DNA from 2 places in the Cryobacterium sp. TMT1-19 genome. Region 2 is predicted to be linked to the other one. Evidence: predicted binding sites of a transcription regulator. Region 2 holds the regulator's gene; the other holds the start of a gene.
The links. The regulator LexA, encoded in region 2, represses DNA repair genes until DNA is damaged. The targets are predictions, from matches to a motif close to TCGAACANNTGTTCGA.

Region 1 (8,567 bases), on a different contig from region 2:
TCGGCGGCACCGTCTACGGCATCGAGGCCGCGGCGAACTACTACTTCGGCACGACGGCCGCAGAGCTCACCCTGCCGCAGGCCGCAAGCCTGGTGGCGATCGTGAACAACCCGGCCAAGTTTCGCCTCGACAATCCCGGCAGTGAGACCAACGGCTACGCAGTCAACAAGGCACGCCGGGACTACATCCTGCGCGAGATGGTCGAGCACGAGAAGATCACCGCAGCGGAATTCCAGGCTGCCGTGGCCACACCGGTTCAACCGGCCATCCAGGAGCCGAGCACCGGCTGCCAGACCGCCGGGGGCAGCGCCTACTTCTGCGACTACGTGACGCACCTGCTCCGGAACGACCCGGCGTTCGGGGAGGACGACGGGAAGCGCCTGCAGAACTCCCGGCGCGGCGGCTACGCCGTGTACACCATCCTGGACCTCGACCTCCAGTTGGCGGCGGAAGCGACCCTGGCGGCCAATGTGCCGATGGAGTACCCCGGCAAGGACGTGGGCAGCGTCATCACGAGCGTGCAGGCCACCAGCGCCGCCTACAACGGGGTCAACTAGACACCGACTATGCCGAGGGTGGTTCGAGCGGGTTCCAGCCGGGGTCGACCTACAGGCCTTCACCCTGGCGGAATGGCTGAAGACGGGCCACCGGCCGGACGAGCGCGTCGACTCGGCGCGGAAGGCCAACTGGGGCACGTTCAACGACAGTTGTCGGGGGCCGCAGAACTATGTTTTTCAGAACTGGAACCCGAGAAACGACGCCGGGGAGAGCGGCGGAAACTACAGCGCGCTCGAGTCCACCCTCGGCTCGATCAATACGGGCTTCATCGGGATGGCGAAGAAACTGGACCTGTGCGGCATCCGTCAGACGGCCGAGGCTTTCGGAGTGCATCGCGCCGACGGCAGCCCGCTCGTGCAGACCGCGGCGGCCGTGATCGAACGAATGAGGTGGCTCCGCTGACCATGGCCGGTGCCTTCGCAGGCATGGTCTACGCGACGCGTCGGGTGATGACCGACAACACGGCTCAGCAGTCATGGGGTGCCACCACGCCCCGGGTGCCTCTGATCGGCAAGACCGGTACCACGGACGGAGGCAAGGACACCTGGATGGTCGGGGCCAGCTCGAAGGTGGCGACCGTCGCCGCCGTCGTCAGCGTCACCGGGGAGGCCTGGCAGCTCGACGGACAATTCCGACGACTAGGAAATTCCGGAACCGGAACCGGAACCGGAACCGGTGACGGAACCGGAACCGGTGACGGTGACGGCGACGAGCGCTTCGTTGTGCCTGAGGAAGCTCGGCTTCCAGGGTGGGTCGAAGCGGGCGAAATAGGGTCGGCCTGCGAGCAGGAGACCCTCGCGGCGCACCGCGTCGACGAGGAGGGTGCCGTTCTGCGCGAACCTTTCCTCGCTCCAGCCGCCGCTGAAGCGGCGGGCGGCGACCGTGCGCTCGGGGACCTCCTTCGTGCTGACCTGCGCGTTGCGGGGCACGGGCACCTCCGCGGGCGGCATCCCGTCGGGGAGGACGAAGCTGACGGTGTGGCTCTGCGGGGTCGTGGTCTCCTGGATCACGGGCGCGGTCATCGCGAGGCGTGTCGAGGTCTGGTTGTTGCCGCTGATGTATTGGAAGAGCGGCCCGAAGCCGCGGTTGCCGGCCGCGGAGAAGTCCCCGGCCACCTCCACCTGCACCAGCACGGTGCGGGGATAGTGACGCAGTTCGAAGTCGGCGTACTGACGAAGCACGTCGTAGCGCTGTTTCTCGGTCATGGACAACAGTGTAGGCGCGGGTCAGGCGGTGCGTCGGGGCCATAGATGGTGCACATTCGTGGTCGCCATGGCCGCCAGGTCCTCGGCCAGTTCGTCGGCCAGGTCGTGGGCGCGGTCGGCGTTCCGGGCGGCCGCCTCGCCCGCGTGACGCAGCTTGACCCGGCGGGCGACATCCGTGAGATCCCACAGGTTCTCGCCCGTGACGGAGACGCCCTTCGCGCCGGACCGACGGGTGCGGCCGCGCACCAGCAGCTGGCCGGTGTGGAACACCGGGCCGCCGATGCGCTCCTGGGCGTCGTGGAAGAACACGACGTTCGAGACCGGTCCGGTGCCGTCGTCGAGGCTGACGAAGACCACCCGGCGCCCGTTTCGCATCGGCGGCGTGTTCGTGGCTCGGCGCACCCCGGCCAGGAGCACCTCGGTGCCGCCGGGCAGGTTGATCAGCTCGGAGGCCGGCGTAACGCCCAGCTCCGTGAACAGCGGGTAGAACCGGGCCATCTGGTGCCCGGACACCGCCAGGCCCAGATCCCTGAGTTCGAGGTCGGTCTGGCTGCGGCCGCGCAGCTCGAGCGAGGTCACCGCGTTGAACCGGGACCCCTCGTATTCGAGCACCGGCAGAGGCACGTCGAAGGCGAGCTGGTCGTCGTGGATGGTGACCGCTGTGCCGCGGAGAGACTGGATGTGGGCGAGCAGCTCGTGCCGACGGGTGCGGTCGTACCCGATGAAGCTGTCGAGCGCTCCCACCCGGGCGAGCGCCTCGAACGTGCTGCGCCGCGGGCGCACCCGGTCCCGGAAGTCCTGCAGCGAGGTGAACGGCTGGTGGCGCACGATGCGGGCGCGTTCGGCGGCCGTGCAGCCGGAGAGTTCCGGCAGGGCGAGACGGATGCCGCGCCGGCCGCCGTCGGACTGCTCGCCGTCGATCTGCTCCACCCGGTAGTCGAGGGCGCTGTGTTGCACGTCCAGGCCCAGTACCGGCACGCCGAGCAGCCGAGCCTCGGCCACGATCAGGTCTTTCGGCCACATACCGGGGGCGTGGGTGAGGAGTCCGGCCAGGAACACCGCGGGGTGGTGGGTCTTGAGCCAGGCGGACTGGTAGGTGGGCAGGGCGAACGCCGCCCCGTGCGCCTTGGCGAAACCGAAACTGCCGAACCCGGCGAGCACCGTCCAGGCGCGGTCGATCACGGCGGGGGTGAACCCGCGCTCGAGGGCACGCATCCGCACGTACTCCTCGATCCGGGGAAGCTGCTCCGGTTTGCCAAGGTGGCGGCGGAAGACATCCGCTCGGCCGAGCCCGCAGCCGGTGAGTTCGTCGAACAGGCGCATCACCTGCTCGTGGAAGATCACCACACCCTGCGTCTCTCGGAGGAACGGCTCGAACCGAGGGTGGATGTAGTCGGGCATCACCTCCCCATGCCGGGCCTGAAGGTATTTCAGGGGCATGTTGTTCTGCATCGGCCCGGGCCGGAACAGGGAGATCTCCACGGTGAGGTCGTTGAACACCTCGGGCTGCAGCTTGCCGACCAGCTCCATCTGGCCGGGAGATTCGATCTGGAAGATGCCGAGGGTGCGAGTGGAGCGGATCAGTTCGAAGGTGTCCGGGTCGTTCAGTGGGATTCGGTCGAGGTCAATGGTCTCGCCCGACAATCGGTGATGTTCCTCGACGGCGTGGGCCATGGCCGACTGCATGCGCACACCGAGGATGTCCAGCTTGATCAGGCCCATCGGGTCCATGTCGTGCTTGTCGAACTGGGACATGGGCAGCCCCATGCCGGATGCCTGCACCGGGGTGCGGTCGAGCAGGGAGGCGTCGGAGAGGATGACGCCGCAGGGGTGCACGGAGATGTGCCGGGGAAGCCGGTCGAGTTTGGCGGTCAGGTCGACCAGCAGGTCGAGCTGCGAGGAGGCGCGCACCTCGGCGGCCAACGGCTCGAGCTCGGGCTTCTCGGCCAGGGCGCGGCGGAAGTCGCGCGCGTTGAAGCGCCACATCTGCTTGGCCACCGCGGCCACCTGCTCGTGATTCATGCCGAGGGCCAGGCCGGCGTCGCGCACGGCCCCGCGGCCGCGGTAGGCGTTCGTCATGGACATCAGCGACACCCGATCGCTGCCGAAGGTGTCGAAGAGCGTGCGATAGACGTCGTGCCTTCTGGCGGACTCGACGTCGAGGTCGATGTCGGGCAGGGTCTGCCGCTCGGGGGAGAGGAACCGCTCCCAGAGCAGCCCGTTGGAGATGGGCTCGACGGAGGAGGTGTGCAGGGCGTAGTTGAGCACCGAGCCCACCCCGGACCCGCGCGCCTGGATGCGGATGCCCATCTCCCGGATGATGTCCGCCACCCGGGCGACGGTGAGGAAGTAGCCGGCGAAACCGAGGTGCTCCACCGTCTTCAGCTCGTGCACGAGACGTGCGTGCGCAGCATCCGCCAGCGACCGGCCCGCCGGCGACGTGACGGGGTAGCGGTCGTCGATGCCGGCCCGGGCCCGGGCGTGCAGCTCGGTCAGCGGGTCGCCGCTGACGCCGATGATGCGTGCCTCCGGCATGCGCGGGTGACCCAGGCCGATGTCGGAGTCCGGGTCGAGGCTGCACCGCTCGGCAAGCTGCTCGGTGTCGCGGAACAGTCGGTCGACGGCGCCGTCGTCGTGCAGCCCGGCGTCGACGACCATGCGCGCCACCTGCCTCATGGCGACTTCGGGTTTCAGCCAGGCCTGGCCGTTGGTCTGCAGCTGCTCCAGGTTCGCCAGCGCCGTCAGGGTGCGGGCCGCGTCGGCCAGGTCGGCGGTGACGGCCTCGTCGGGGGTGCCGTAGCGCACGGCGTTGGTGAGCACGGCGGGCAGCGCGGCGTGCTCGAAGAGGGCGAGCATGCGGGTGGCCGGCGTCACGCTGCCGGGAGTCCCCGGCGCCGCCAGATGGCAGACGATTTCACCCACCACCGACTGCGGCGGCAGGGCGCGCAGCCACGCGGTGAGGCAGGCCCCGGCCGCGTCGGTGTCGCGGCGCTCGACCGATTGGCCCACATCGGAGGTAGGGCCGAGCAGCACGGTGAGGCAGCGCAGTCCGGCCAGCTCGGCGAGGTGCGAGCGGGCGATGCTGGGGCGCCCCGACGCGCTGTGCGCGGCGCTGTTGTGGGCGGCGCTGACCGCGCGGCAGAGGGCCGCATAGCCACGACCGTTCATATCACCATGGGCGAGCACCACGATCCGGCCCAACGGATGCCCGTCGTCGTCGTGCACCGCGAGGTCGGCGCCCAGCCCCGGCCGGATGCCCGCGGCCGCGCAGGCGCGCACGTGCTTGACCGCGCCGTAGAGACCGTCCCGGTCGGTGAGGGCCAGGAAGGAGCCGTTCTGCGCCTGCGTCTGCTCCACCAGCGCCTGGGGGAGAGTAACGCCGAAGTGCGTGGAGTAGGCGCTCGCGACGTGGAGGTGTGCGAACATGTGTGTACTCCTCTGGCGGGCAGGTCGATGGGTGATAGATAGAACAAATGTTCGATGTAGGGAGTGTACGTCACACGGCCGACACGCGCTACCGGCAGTCTGGCTAGGCTAGGTGGCTCAGCCGTCGTTCGCCTCGTTTGGAGATCCCCATGACCACGCCCACTTCGTCCTGGACGGACTATCTCGGCCGTGCCGCCATCCGCTCCGGTCAGGCCCTGCTGGTCCTCGCCCTGCTGGTGGTGGCCATCTACGGGATCACGCAGCTCAAGCTGGTCTTCACCCCGCTCCTGATCGCCCTGATCGTGGCGTCGGCGCTGCGCCCCTTCATGCGGTTCCTGCTGGCCCGGGGGGCGAACGAATCCCTTGCCGCGGCGATCACCCTGATCTTGAGCGTCGCGGTCTTCGGTGGCGTCGTCACCCTCGTGGTGTTCGGCATCCGTGGCGAGTGGGACACCCTCTTCACCTCGGCCAGCGAGGGGCTCGACAGCCTGCAGGAACTGCTCACCAGCGGCACGCTGCCGATCGATTCCGCTCAGATCGATTCGGTGCGCGAGTCGGTCATCGACTTCGCCACCAGCAGCCAGTTCGGGTCCGGGGCCCTGGTCGGGGTCTCCGTGGCCGCCGAGATCGTGGCCGGCGTGGTGCTCGGCCTCGTCGTGCTCTTCTATTTCCTGAAGGACGGCCCCCGCATTTGGAGCTTCCTCATCCAGCCGCTCGCCGGCAAGCGGCTCGAGCGGGCCGTACGCGTCGGCGTGAGCAGCGTCGAGGTATTCGGCAACTACGTGCGCGGCACGGCGATCGTCGCGTTCGTCGACGCCCTGTTCATCGGGATCGGACTGTGGATCCTGCAGGTTCCGCTGGCGCTGCCGCTCGCCGTCATCGTCTTCGTCGGCGCCTTCATCCCCATCGTCGGGGCGACGGCCGCCGGCATCCTGGCCGCACTGGTGGCCCTCGTCACGAACGACCTGACCACCGCCATCATCGTGGTCGCGATCGTGGTCGCAGTCAACCAGCTCGAGGGCAACTTCCTGTCCCCGGTGGTGCTCGGCAAGTCACTGCGCCTGCACGGCCTGGTGATCCTGCTGGCACTGACGGCCGGCACGATCCTGGGCGGCATCGTCGGCGCGGTCATCTCGGTGCCGATCGCCGCCGTGGGCTGGGCCGTCATCAAGGCCTGGAACGTTCCCACGCCGCCGGTTCCGGTAACGCCGGTTCCGGTGCCGCCGGTCGCGCCGGTTGAATCGGCCCCGCCTGCCCCGCCTGCCCCGCCTGCCCCGCCGCTCGGGGCGGCCGGCGCGAAACCCTAGCCGATGCGCGCCAGGTTCGGTGTTGAACCAATTCGACGGAGATTCTCGTTCACAACTGCCTTTTCGGAGTTTTCAGGGCCGATTCGGGCAGAATCTCCGTCGAATTCGTTCGGGCGAGCGGTGATCAGCTGAAGGCGGAGATGCCGGTCACGGCCCGGCCGACCAACAGCGCGTTGATCTCGTAGCTGCCCTCGTAGGAGTAGATCGCCTCGGCGTCGGCGAAGATCTTGGCCATCTCGTACCGGGTGCTGATGCCGTTGCCGCCGAGCAGACCGCGGCCCAGGGCCACCGTTTCGCGCATCCGGGTCGTGCAGGTCGCCTTCGCGAGGGCCGCCTGGTCCATCGTGAGCCGCCCGCTCTCCTGCAGTCGCGCCATCTGCACCATCAGCGACAGCGACAGGGTGGCGTTGCCGATCATGCGGGAGAGCTGCTCCTGCGCCAGCTGGAAGGATGCGATGGGCATGCCGAACTGGCGCCGCTCCAATGCATAGGCGCGGGCCACGTCGAAGGCGGCGAGCTGCTGGCCGACCGCCTGCCACGACACCCAGATCCGCGAGTTCCGGAGCAGCACGTTCGTGTCCTGAAAGCTCCGGCTGCCCGGCAGCCAGTTCGTGTACGGGATCCGCACCTCCGTGAGGGTGATGTCGGCGTTCTGCACGATCCGCACCGCGATCTTGTTCTCGATCGGGGTGGCCGTGAACCCGGGCCGCTCCGTCTCGACGATGAATCCCTTGATCTGCCCGTCCGCGGTGTCCCGGGCCCAGACCAGCACGTAGTCGGCCATGGCGCCGTTGCCGATCCAGCGTTTGGTGCCGTTGAGCACCCACTCGTCGCCGCTGCGGGTGGCCGTGGTCTCCATCATGCGGGAGATGTCGGAGCCGTGATCCGGTTCCGTCAGGGCGAAGGCCCCGATCTTATCCAGGGCCAGGAGGCCCGGCAGCAGACGTTCCCGCTGCTCGGGTGAGCCGAGCTCGTCGATGGCGGCGGCGAACAGCTCGTGGTGCACGCCGTAGAACGTGGAGATCGAGGTGTCGGCCCGGGTCAGCTCCATCTGCAGCAGCCCCGTGAGCAGATGGCTGGTCGCGGCAGCACCGGTCGCGGCGAGGTTCTGCGCGGCGAGGCGGGGCAGCAGCTCGAACGGGAACGCGGCGCGGTTCCAGTAGTCCACGGCGAGAGGGCGCACCTCGGCCTGATAGAACGATCGCGCCGCGGCCAGCCGCGCGCGCTCACCCGGGGTGAGCAGATCGGTGACGAAGATCAGGTCGGCGTCGACGTAGGGCACCTCGCCCAGCCCGAGCCCCATTCCGAGCCCCAGCTCGAGCCCCAATCCGAGCCCCAGCTCGAGCCCCAATCCGAGCCCCAGCTCCTGCGCGCCGAGCGGCGCGAAGAACGCGACGACGGATGCCTCCGTCACCTCGCCGAGGCCGGCCGGCGACCACCGGGGGCTGCGGTCCTTGTCGATCACCTGGGCCCGGATGCCCTCCTGCAGCTCGCTCCGCTGCAGGAAACGGAGCGTCACCCGGTACTCCTGATCGAGCGCCTCGTCGAGGCTCGGGAGCCGCCGGGCCCGGCGCAGCGAGGCCAGGGTGACCGCGAGTGCGGTCGGCGACCTCGTGAGGATGAGGGCGGCGGCGTCGCGGGCGGCTTCCACCGGGGAACGCCGCAGGGCGGCGACGATCTCGCCCACGTCATCGGACGCGTAGCACTCGTCGATCCAGTGCCGCTGGGCGAGGAGGACGGAGGCCGGGGGAGTCTCGGCCAGGGCGCGCACCGCCTCGGCCGCGTCGGTCTCGGCCAGGGTGCGGGCCAGGGCAGGGAGCCGGTCGCTCGGCACGAAGTGGTCGGCCAGGCCCAGTGCGATGGCGTCGGACCCGGAGACCAGGGCGGCGGTCAGGGCGAGGTGGGTGCCGAGCTCACCGGGGGCATGGGACAACAGCCAGCTTCCGCCGACGTCGGGTACGAAGCCGATCGCGGTCTCCGGCATCCCCAGCCGCGTGCGCTCGGTCACGATCCGGGTGTTCGCATGGCCGGAGACGCCGACCCCGCCGCCGAGAACGACGCCGTCCATCAC
Region 2 (8,567 bases):
CGGCGGCGACTCCACCTGCACGACCAGGTCGACGGCGCCCATGTCGATGCCGAGTTCGAGGCTGGACGTCGCCACCACGCAGCGCAGCCGCCCGGCTTTCAGGTCGTCTTCGATCAGTGCGCGCTGCTCCTTGCTGACGGAGCCGTGGTGGGCGCGGGCAAGCAGCGGCTCGGCCCCGGCGCTCTGGCCGCTGGCGCCCATGAGCGCGGCCGGCGGGCCGGGTGCCGCAGTGCGGACGGGCACGAGGGCAGGCATCCGCTCGGTCATCACGGCCGGCATCGCGGCGGGCACGAGCTCGTCCTCGAGGCGTTGGGCGTAGATCTCGTTGAAGCGCGCGGTCAGCCGTTCGGCCAGACGGCGGGAGTTGGCGAACACGATCGAGGAGGTGTGCGCCAGCACCTCGTCGACGATTGCCTCTTCCACATGCGGCCAGATGGACCCGGTCTGTGGGGCGGCGGCGGCCGTTGAACCCTCCCGCACCGGTACCGTGCCGACCTGGCTCATGTCGTCGACGGGAACGACCACGCTGAGGTCGAATCGTTTGGTCGACACCGGTGCGACGATCTCCACCGGTGCGGACCCTCCGAGGAACCGGGCGACCTCGGCGGCCGGTCGCACGGTAGCCGACAGTCCGATGCGCTGGGCCGGGCGGGCGAGCAGGTCGTCGAGCCGTTCCAGTGAGACGGCCAGGTGCGCGCCGCGCTTGCTCGCCGCGACCGCGTGCACCTCGTCGATGATGACCGTGTCCACGGCGCGCAACGATTCCCGCGCCGCCGAGGTGAGCATGAGGAACAGCGATTCTGGCGTGGTGATCAGGATGTCCGGCGGCGTTTTGACCAGGCTTCGGCGTTCCGTGGCCGGGGTATCCCCCGACCGCACGCCGACGGTCACCCGGGGCGGGGCGAACCCGAGGCGCTCGGCAGCCTGGACGATGCCCACCAGCGGGGCCCGCAGATTGCGTTCCACGTCGACGCCGAGCGCCTTGAGCGGCGAGATGTAGAGCACGCGGGTTCCCGGCGCGGTGACCCGGTCAGGACGCGCCGAGGCTTCCGAGACATCTGCGGCCTCTGCAGTATCCGCGTCCAGGCGGTCGATGGCCCAGAGGAACGCGGCGAGGGTCTTACCTGACCCGGTGGGGGCCACCACCAGCGCGTGCGAGCCCCGAGAGATGGCGTCCCACGCCCCGAGCTGGGCCTCGGTGGGTGCGGCGAAGGCCTGCGCGAACCAGGCGCGGGTGGCCGGAGTGAATCGGTGCAGAACCTCGTTCATACGACTATCCTCGTCGATCCGCCTGAGCCGGGCCACTCGAACCAATTCGACGGAGATTCTGAGCTAAAACGGGCTTTCCCGGACATCCAGGACTGATTTTGCCACAATCTCCGTCGAATTCGTCCGTGGCGGGGGCGGGGGCGCGGGCGGAACGCGGAGCGCGGAGCCCGGGGCCCGGAGCCCGGGGCCCGGAACCGCCGACGATGATAGAGGCCGCCTAGGCGGAGGGCAGCAGCTGCACGGTGAGGGAGTCCACCTGGGTGGCGATGACGTCGCTCGATGACCAGCGAGCCGCGAGCCGGGCGAGGGTCGCGTCGAGCTCGATGCGGGTCAGGCCGTCCACGAGCTCGAGACGCACAATTAGTTCCGGTCCGGCGAGGCGGGCGGCCGGGTCGCCGGGGGCCAGCTCAACCCCGAGCACACTCAGTTCGGTGGCCACGGAGTCGGCAAAGGCATCCGCGACGTCGCGACTGGCATAGCTGGGGGTCCAGGGCAGGGACTGGGCGATGGCCCACAGGGCCGGGCGCCGCACCACGAACTCGGTGGGCGCGGTCGGATCGAGCACGACCAGATCGGTGTTCTCCTGAGCCGCGGCCAGCGCGACGCGCACGCCGTCGGCCGGGACCGGCCGGGCCTGCGTGTTCCACGCCGTCATCGCCGCGACCGAGGAGAACACGGGAAGCACCGTGCGGCCGTCAGGCCCGGCCACGGTGATGATCGACAGTTCCTGGGTCTTGTCGACGCGGAGGCCAACTTCGGTAGTGCCCGATTGGCCGAGTTCGGTCACCAGGGGAACGAGCAGCCGTGAGCCACGGATGGCGTCGACCACCGTCTCTTCGCCGGCCTCCCGAGCCTGGAAGCGGCGCACGGCCGCCAGCAGCGGCTCGGGCGCGAGCCCGTCGTCGTCGCTGTGCATGTTGGGCTCAAACTGTCGTCCCTCCCACGGTTGCCCGGCGGAGTCGCCCCCTCCGGGTCCGCCGGGAAGGCCGGTGGAGCCGAGGTTACGCGCCCGCGACATCCAGCGCCTCGCCCAGGGTGAACGCCCCCGCGTAGAGGGCTTTTCCGACGATCGCGCCCTCGAGTCCGAGCGGTACAAGTTCGCGCAATGCGCGGAGGTCGTCGAGGCTGGAGATGCCGCCGGAGGCGACGACCGGTCGGTCAGTGCGCTCCATCATCTGGCGGAGCAGGTCGATGTTGGGGCCTTGCAACGTGCCGTCCTTGGTCACATCGGTGACGACGTAGCGCGAGCAGCCAGCCTCCTCGAGACGGGCGAGCACCTCCCAGAGGTCCCCTCCCTCCCTGGTCCAGCCGCGGGCGGCGAGGGTGGTTCCGCGCACGTCGAGCCCGACGGCGACGGCGTCACCGTGCCGGGCGATGACCTGCGCCGCCCACTCCGGGTTCTCCAGTGCCGCGGTGCCCAGGTTGATCCGGCTGACGCCCGCGTTCAGGGCCGCGTCCAGCGACGCGTCGTCGCGGATCCCGCCGGATAGCTCGATCTTCACGCCCGTGACCTCGCGGATCACAGTGCGGATGACATCCGTGTTGTTGCCGCGACCGAAGGCCGCGTCGAGGTCGACGAGGTGGATCCACTCGGCGCCCTGGCGGGCCCAGTCAAGTGCCGCGTCGACGGGGTCGCCGTAATTGGTCTCGGTGCCGGCTTCGCCCTGGGTCAAGCGAACGGCCTTGCCGTCGGCCACATCCACGGCGGGCAGCAGAACGAGACGGAGGGAAGGGGTATTCACAGTCATGGGTGTCCTCGGTTGGGAATGGTCGCGGCGACCAGGTCAGTCAGGGAAAAGTCAAGGTCAGTTCTTGACTGTGCCGAGCCAGTTATGGAGCAGACGGATGCCTGCCTCACCGGATTTCTCCGGGTGGAACTGGGTGGCGGTAAGCGGTCCGTTCTCGATGGCGGCCAGGAAAGGTTGTCCGTGCTCGGACCAGGTGAGAATCGGTTTCGGGAACGGTGGCATGACGTCGAGGGACCATTCCTGGGCGGCGTAGGAGTGCACGAAGTAGAAGCGCTCCTGCTCGAGGCCATGGAACAGCGTCGAGCCCTCCCCCGGCGTGACCGTGTCCCAGCCCATGTGCGGCAGCACCGGCGCCGTCAGCTGCGTCACGGTGCCGGGCCATTCGCCCAGCCCCTCCGTGTCCACGCCGCGTTCGACGCCGTGCTCGAACATGATCTGCATGCCCACGCAGATGCCCAGCACCGGGCGTCCGCCCGCGATCCGGCGGTCGATGATCTCGTCGCCGTGCACCGCCTTCAGAGCCTGCATGACGGCGCTGAACGCGCCCACGCCGGGCACGACGAGCCCGTCGGCCTCAAGCGCCTGACGGCGGTCGCTGGTCAGCGTCACCTCGGCCCCGGCGAGTTCGAGTGCCTTGACGGCGGAGTGCACGTTTCCGGTGCCGTAGTCGAGGACAACGACGCTGGTCACAGCGCACCCTTGGTCGAGGGGACGCCGGACACCAGCGGGTCGAGCGCCTTCGCCTGGCGGAACGCGCGGGCGAACGCCTTGAATTCGGCTTCGGCGATGTGGTGCGGGTCGCGGCCGCCCTGCACGGTGACGTGCACCGTGAGGCCGCCGTTGAAGGCGATAGCCTCAAACACGTGGCGCACCATGGAGCCGGTGAAGTGGCCGCCGATCAGGTGGAACTCGAAACCGGCCGGCTCGCCTTGGTGCACGAGGTAGGGGCGCCCGGAGATGTCGACGACGGCCTGTACGAGGGCCTCGTCGAGCGGCACGACGGCGTCACCGTAGCGGGAGATGCCGGATTTGTCCCCGAGAGCCTGCTTGATCGCCTGGCCGAGCAGGATGCCGACGTCCTCGACCGTGTGGTGCACATCGATCTCGATATCGCCGCGGGCGCGCACGGTGAGGTCGGTCAACGAGTGTTTCGCGAAGGCCGTGAGCAGGTGATCGAAGAACGGGACCGACGTCTGGATGTCCGACTCACCGGTGCCGTCGAGATTGAGCGACAGGTCGATGCTCGACTCGCTGGTCTCGCGCTGCAGGTGGGCGAAACGAGGCGAGGTGGTCGCGAAAGAGAAGCTCATACGGCTAGTTTATTGGCCCGAGCCGTTCACGACCGCCCAAGCGCCTCGAGGGCGTCGAGGAACGCCGTGGTCTCGGCCTCGGTGCCGGCGCTGACCCGCAGGTGGCCCGGGATGCCGACGTCGCGCACAAGGATGCCTTCCGCCAGCAGCGCCTCGAAGGTGGCCCGAGGGTCCTCAACGCCGCCGAACAGCACGAAGTTGCTCGCACTGCGCAGCGGAGTGTAGCCAAGCCGGGCCAGTTCGCTCACGATGCGGTCCCGCTGCCCGCGGATGTCGTCGACCATGGCAAGCATCGCGGGCGTGTGGACGAGCGCGGCGACCGCGGCAGCCTGGGTGAGCGCGGACAGGTGGTAGGGCAGACGAACCAGGCGGAGGGCATCCGTCACAGCGGGATCGGCGGCCAGATAGCCGACGCGCACACCGGCGAAGGCGAACGCCTTGCTCATGGTGCGGGACACCAGCAGGCGCTCCCGGCCGGGAAGCAGGCTCAGGGCGGTTGGCGCGTCATCCGTCCCGAACTCGGCGTACGCCTCGTCGACGACGACGATGCCGTCGCTCGCATCGTAGACGGCCTCGATCGTTTCCAGGGACAGGGGCGTGCCGGTGGGGTTGTTCGGCGAGCAGAGGAAGACGACGTCAGGGGCAACCCGGTCGACCCACTCGAGCGCCGTGGCCGGGGAGAGTTCGAACTTTGCGTCACGACCACCCGCGATCCAGCGGGTGCCGGTGCCGGAGGCGAGCAGAGGGTACATGGAGTAGGTCGGCGCGAAGCCGAGCACGGACCGACCCGGGCCGCCGAAGGCCTGCAGCACCTGCTGAAGAACCTCGTTGGAACCGTTGGCGGCCCAAATGTTCTTTCGGGTGAGGCCGTGACCAAGATAACGGGCGAGGGAATCCCGCAGCTCGGTGAACTCCCGATCGGGGTATCGGTTCACGGTCGTGACCGCCAGAGCCAACGCCGCCACGATGTCCTGCGCCACCTCAGCCGGGATGCCGTGGGTGTTCTCGTTCACGTTGAGAGCCACCGGCACGTGCAACTGCGGCGCCCCATAGGGAGTGAGTCCGCGCAGATTATCGCGAAGGGGAAGATCGTTGAGACTGGTCACTCCCCCCATGTTACCGGGGTGAGACCGGCGGGGGCTCGCCGCGGGTAGTTCACAGGTCGTTCGGAAGCGCCAGCCGCTGACCGGGCTGCACGCTGTCGGACGGCAGCTGGTTGAGGCTCACAATCTCGGCGATCACCTCGCGCGGATCGGACGTGGGCGCGATTGTCTCGGCAAGTTGCCAGAGCGACTGCCCCGACTTGATAGTGACGTAGTCGAAGGCCGTGGCCACGCGAGCGACGGTCGAGTTCTCGGCGGCGGCGATGCCTCCGTTGAGGGTGACGACCAGGGCCACGGCTACGAGCGGAAAGGCAGCCAGGGACGTGAAAACGACGCGACCGCGCCGGGTGAGTCGGAGCCGGGTGCGTCCGGTCGCGATGGGGGCGCCTCGTTCAAGTGCAGTGCTCATGTCATACCTCCTGTGAGAAGACGCATCCGACTCTCGGCCGGGAGAGCCGGATGCGAACTTATGTTCCGAATGTATATTCGATTATTCGAACAATCAAGCTTTATTCGGTAGTTTCTGAAATATTTACTCCGACCCACTCGAATACATGTTTGTTTAATGGGCTCAACGCGGATACAGTTTCGATTGTTGATTGACACTCAATCAGGCACCCCCGACATTCGCGTGAATCGGCGGCATTCGCTGTTTGCCGCCAGCGCATCAATCAAAACGAGGAGCGACGAACGTGGCACAGAACACCAGCGGTCCCCGCGACAAGGGCGGCACCAGACGGCGCAAGAGCCTCAGCGAGAAGCAGCTCGCCATCCTCGACGTCATCCAGCGCTCGGTCAGCCAACGCGGCTATCCGCCGAGCATGCGCGAGATCGGCGACGCCGTCGGCCTGTCGTCACTGTCGAGCGTCACCCACCAGCTCAACCAGCTGGAACTGAGCGGTTACCTCCGCCGAGACCCGAACCGTCCCCGAGCACTGGAGGTGCTCATCGAGATTCCGCAGTCGCCCGAAGACACGACGGCCGGATCCTCGGAGAGTTTCCACACCGGAGTGCAGGTCGGCGACGCCGCCATGGTTCCGCTCGTCGGTCGAATCGCCGCCGGCATCCCGATCACCGCCGAACAGCAGATCGACGAGATCTTCCCGCTACCCCGCCAGCTGGTGGGCAAGGGCGACCTGTTCATGCTCAAGGTGTCGGGCGAATCGATGATCGACGCCGCCATAATGGACGGCGACTGGGTCGTCGTGCGGCAGCAGAAGACCGCCGAAAACGGTGAAATCGTTGCAGCCATGCTCGACAACGAGGCAACCGTCAAGGTCTTCCGCCAGCGCGACGGGCACACCTGGCTACTGCCCCGCAACACCAACTTCGAACCCATCGTCGGCGATCACGCCGAGATTCTGGGGAAGGTTGTGGCAGTGCTGCGGTCGGTTTAGGGCATCAGCACTACAGCACATCAGCACTTCAGCGCTTCAGCACTTCAGCACTTCAGCACTTCAGCACTTCAGTCCGACTCTTGGTCTCGACGGTTTCGACCAGCGTCGTGGAGACGCGCGTGCGTTGAGTCACCATGGTTATTTCGGTCGGGTCTTGTGATCCGGGTCTTGTGGGCCGGGCACGAACACTGTTTTTGGTGTCGTGCCCGGCTTTTGTGTGGGTGGAGGCGGGGTCAGGCGGAGACGGAGGAGGTCAGGCGGGCGCGGAGGATGCGGGTGGCGGCGAGCATGTTGTGCAGGGACTGGACGGTTTCGGCGTAGCCGCGGGTTTTGAGGCCGCAGTCGGGGTTCACCCAGAGCCGGGTGGCCGGGATGGCTGCCGCGGCGCGCTCGAGCAGGTCGGTGAGTTCGGATACGCTCGGCACACGCGGCGAGTGGATGTCCCACACTCCCGGGCCGATACCGTGGTCGAAGCCCTGGGACCGGATATCGCCCACCACCTCCATGCGAGAGCGTGCCGCCTCGATGCTGGTCACATCGGCGTCCAGGTTGCGGATCGCGTCGATGACCACCCCGAACTCCGAGTAGCAGAGGTGGGTGTGGATCTGGGTGGCCACGGCCGCACCGGCCGTCGCCAGGCGGAAGGACCCCACCGACCAGTCGAGGTATTCCGCCTGGTCCTTCTGCTTCAACGGCAGCAGCTCCCGCAGCGCGGGCTCGTCGACCTGGACGATCTGAATGCCGGCCGTCTCCAGGTCGGCGATCTCGTCCCGGAGGGCCAGGGCCACCTGCCTGGCCGTCTCGCCCAGCGGCTGGTCGTCGCGCACGAACGACCACGCGAGGATCGTGACCGGACCGGTGAGCATCCCCTTGACGGGCTTGGGCGTCAGCCCCTGCGTGAACGCCGACCACTCGACCGTGATGGGCCGCGGTCGGGACACGTCACCCCAGAGGATCGACGGGCGCACGCACCGGCTGCCGTAGGACTGCACCCAGCCGTTCTCGGTGACCGCGAAGCCGTCCAGGTTCTCGGCGAAGTACTGCACCATGTCGTTGCGTTCCGGCTCCCCGTGCACGATCACGTCGAGGCCGATGTCTTCCTGCAACGCGACGACCCGACGGATTTCGGCGCGCATCAGGTCCCGGTATTCCGCGGTGCTCAGCACCCCCCGTACCAGCTGCGCCCTGGCCCGACGGATGTCCCCGGTCTGCGGGAAGGATCCGATCGTGGTCGTCGGCAGGAACGGCAGCCCGAGGGCCATCTCCTGGGCTGCCACTCGGTCTGCGTAGGCGCCCCGGGTGAAGTCGCCCGGAGCGAGCGCGTCGGCGCGCACCCGAACGGCGCCATCGTGGACTCCGGGAGCCACCCCCCGCGCGTCGAGGGCCGCGGAGGCCGCAGAGAGGTCGGTCTCGATGGCACGGCGACCCAGACTGAGGCCGCGGGCGAGTGTGGCAACCTGCGCGACCTTCTGATCCGCAAAGGCCAGCCAGCTTTTCAGGTCGTCGTCCAGCGCCGATTCATCGTCGACGTCGTGGGGAACGTGCAGCAGCGAGGTTGAGGTGGAAACCGAGATCCGCGGCGAGAGGCGGACCAGGCCGGCCGCCGTGTCGAAGGCGGCGGCCAGGTCGCCGCGCCAGATATTGTGGCCGTCAATGATGCCGGCCACGAGAGTGGTCGTGTCCAGTCCGGGGGTCTCCGCCGGCACGCTTCCCCGCACGAGGTCAAGCCCAATGGCTTCC

Region 1: the regulator LexA is predicted to act here: its motif matches at 5,229-5,244, upstream of E3T40_RS01875 (DNA polymerase III subunit alpha).

What each region holds. Positions count from the first base shown of each region.
Region 1 is NZ_SOHB01000009.1:8,738-17,304, reverse strand. It holds gene E3T40_RS01885 (transglycosylase domain-containing protein) at 1-557, shown strand, start outside; gene E3T40_RS17255 (hypothetical protein) at 832-960, shown strand; gene E3T40_RS01880 (heme-binding protein) at 1,197-1,763, opposite strand; gene E3T40_RS01875 (DNA polymerase III subunit alpha) at 1,785-5,189, opposite strand; gene E3T40_RS01870 (AI-2E family transporter) at 5,339-6,496, shown strand; gene E3T40_RS16585 (acyl-CoA dehydrogenase family protein) at 6,621-7,799, opposite strand; partial or broken gene E3T40_RS16580 (enoyl-CoA hydratase/isomerase family protein) at 7,866-8,567, opposite strand, start outside.
Region 2 is NZ_SOHB01000041.1:26,552-35,118, forward strand. It holds gene E3T40_RS11130 (ATP-dependent helicase) at 1-1,269, opposite strand, end outside; gene E3T40_RS11135 (SseB family protein) at 1,487-2,287, opposite strand; gene priA (bifunctional 1-(5-phosphoribosyl)-5-((5-phosphoribosylamino)methylideneamino)imidazole-4-carboxamide isomerase/phosphoribosylanthranilate isomerase PriA) at 2,271-3,017, opposite strand; gene hisH (imidazole glycerol phosphate synthase subunit HisH) at 3,075-3,707, opposite strand; gene hisB (imidazoleglycerol-phosphate dehydratase HisB) at 3,704-4,327, opposite strand; gene E3T40_RS11155 (histidinol-phosphate transaminase) at 4,354-5,433, opposite strand; gene E3T40_RS11160 (LysM peptidoglycan-binding domain-containing protein) at 5,483-5,839, opposite strand; gene lexA (transcriptional repressor LexA) at 6,123-6,827, shown strand; gene metE (5-methyltetrahydropteroyltriglutamate--homocysteine S-methyltransferase) at 7,061-8,567, opposite strand, start outside.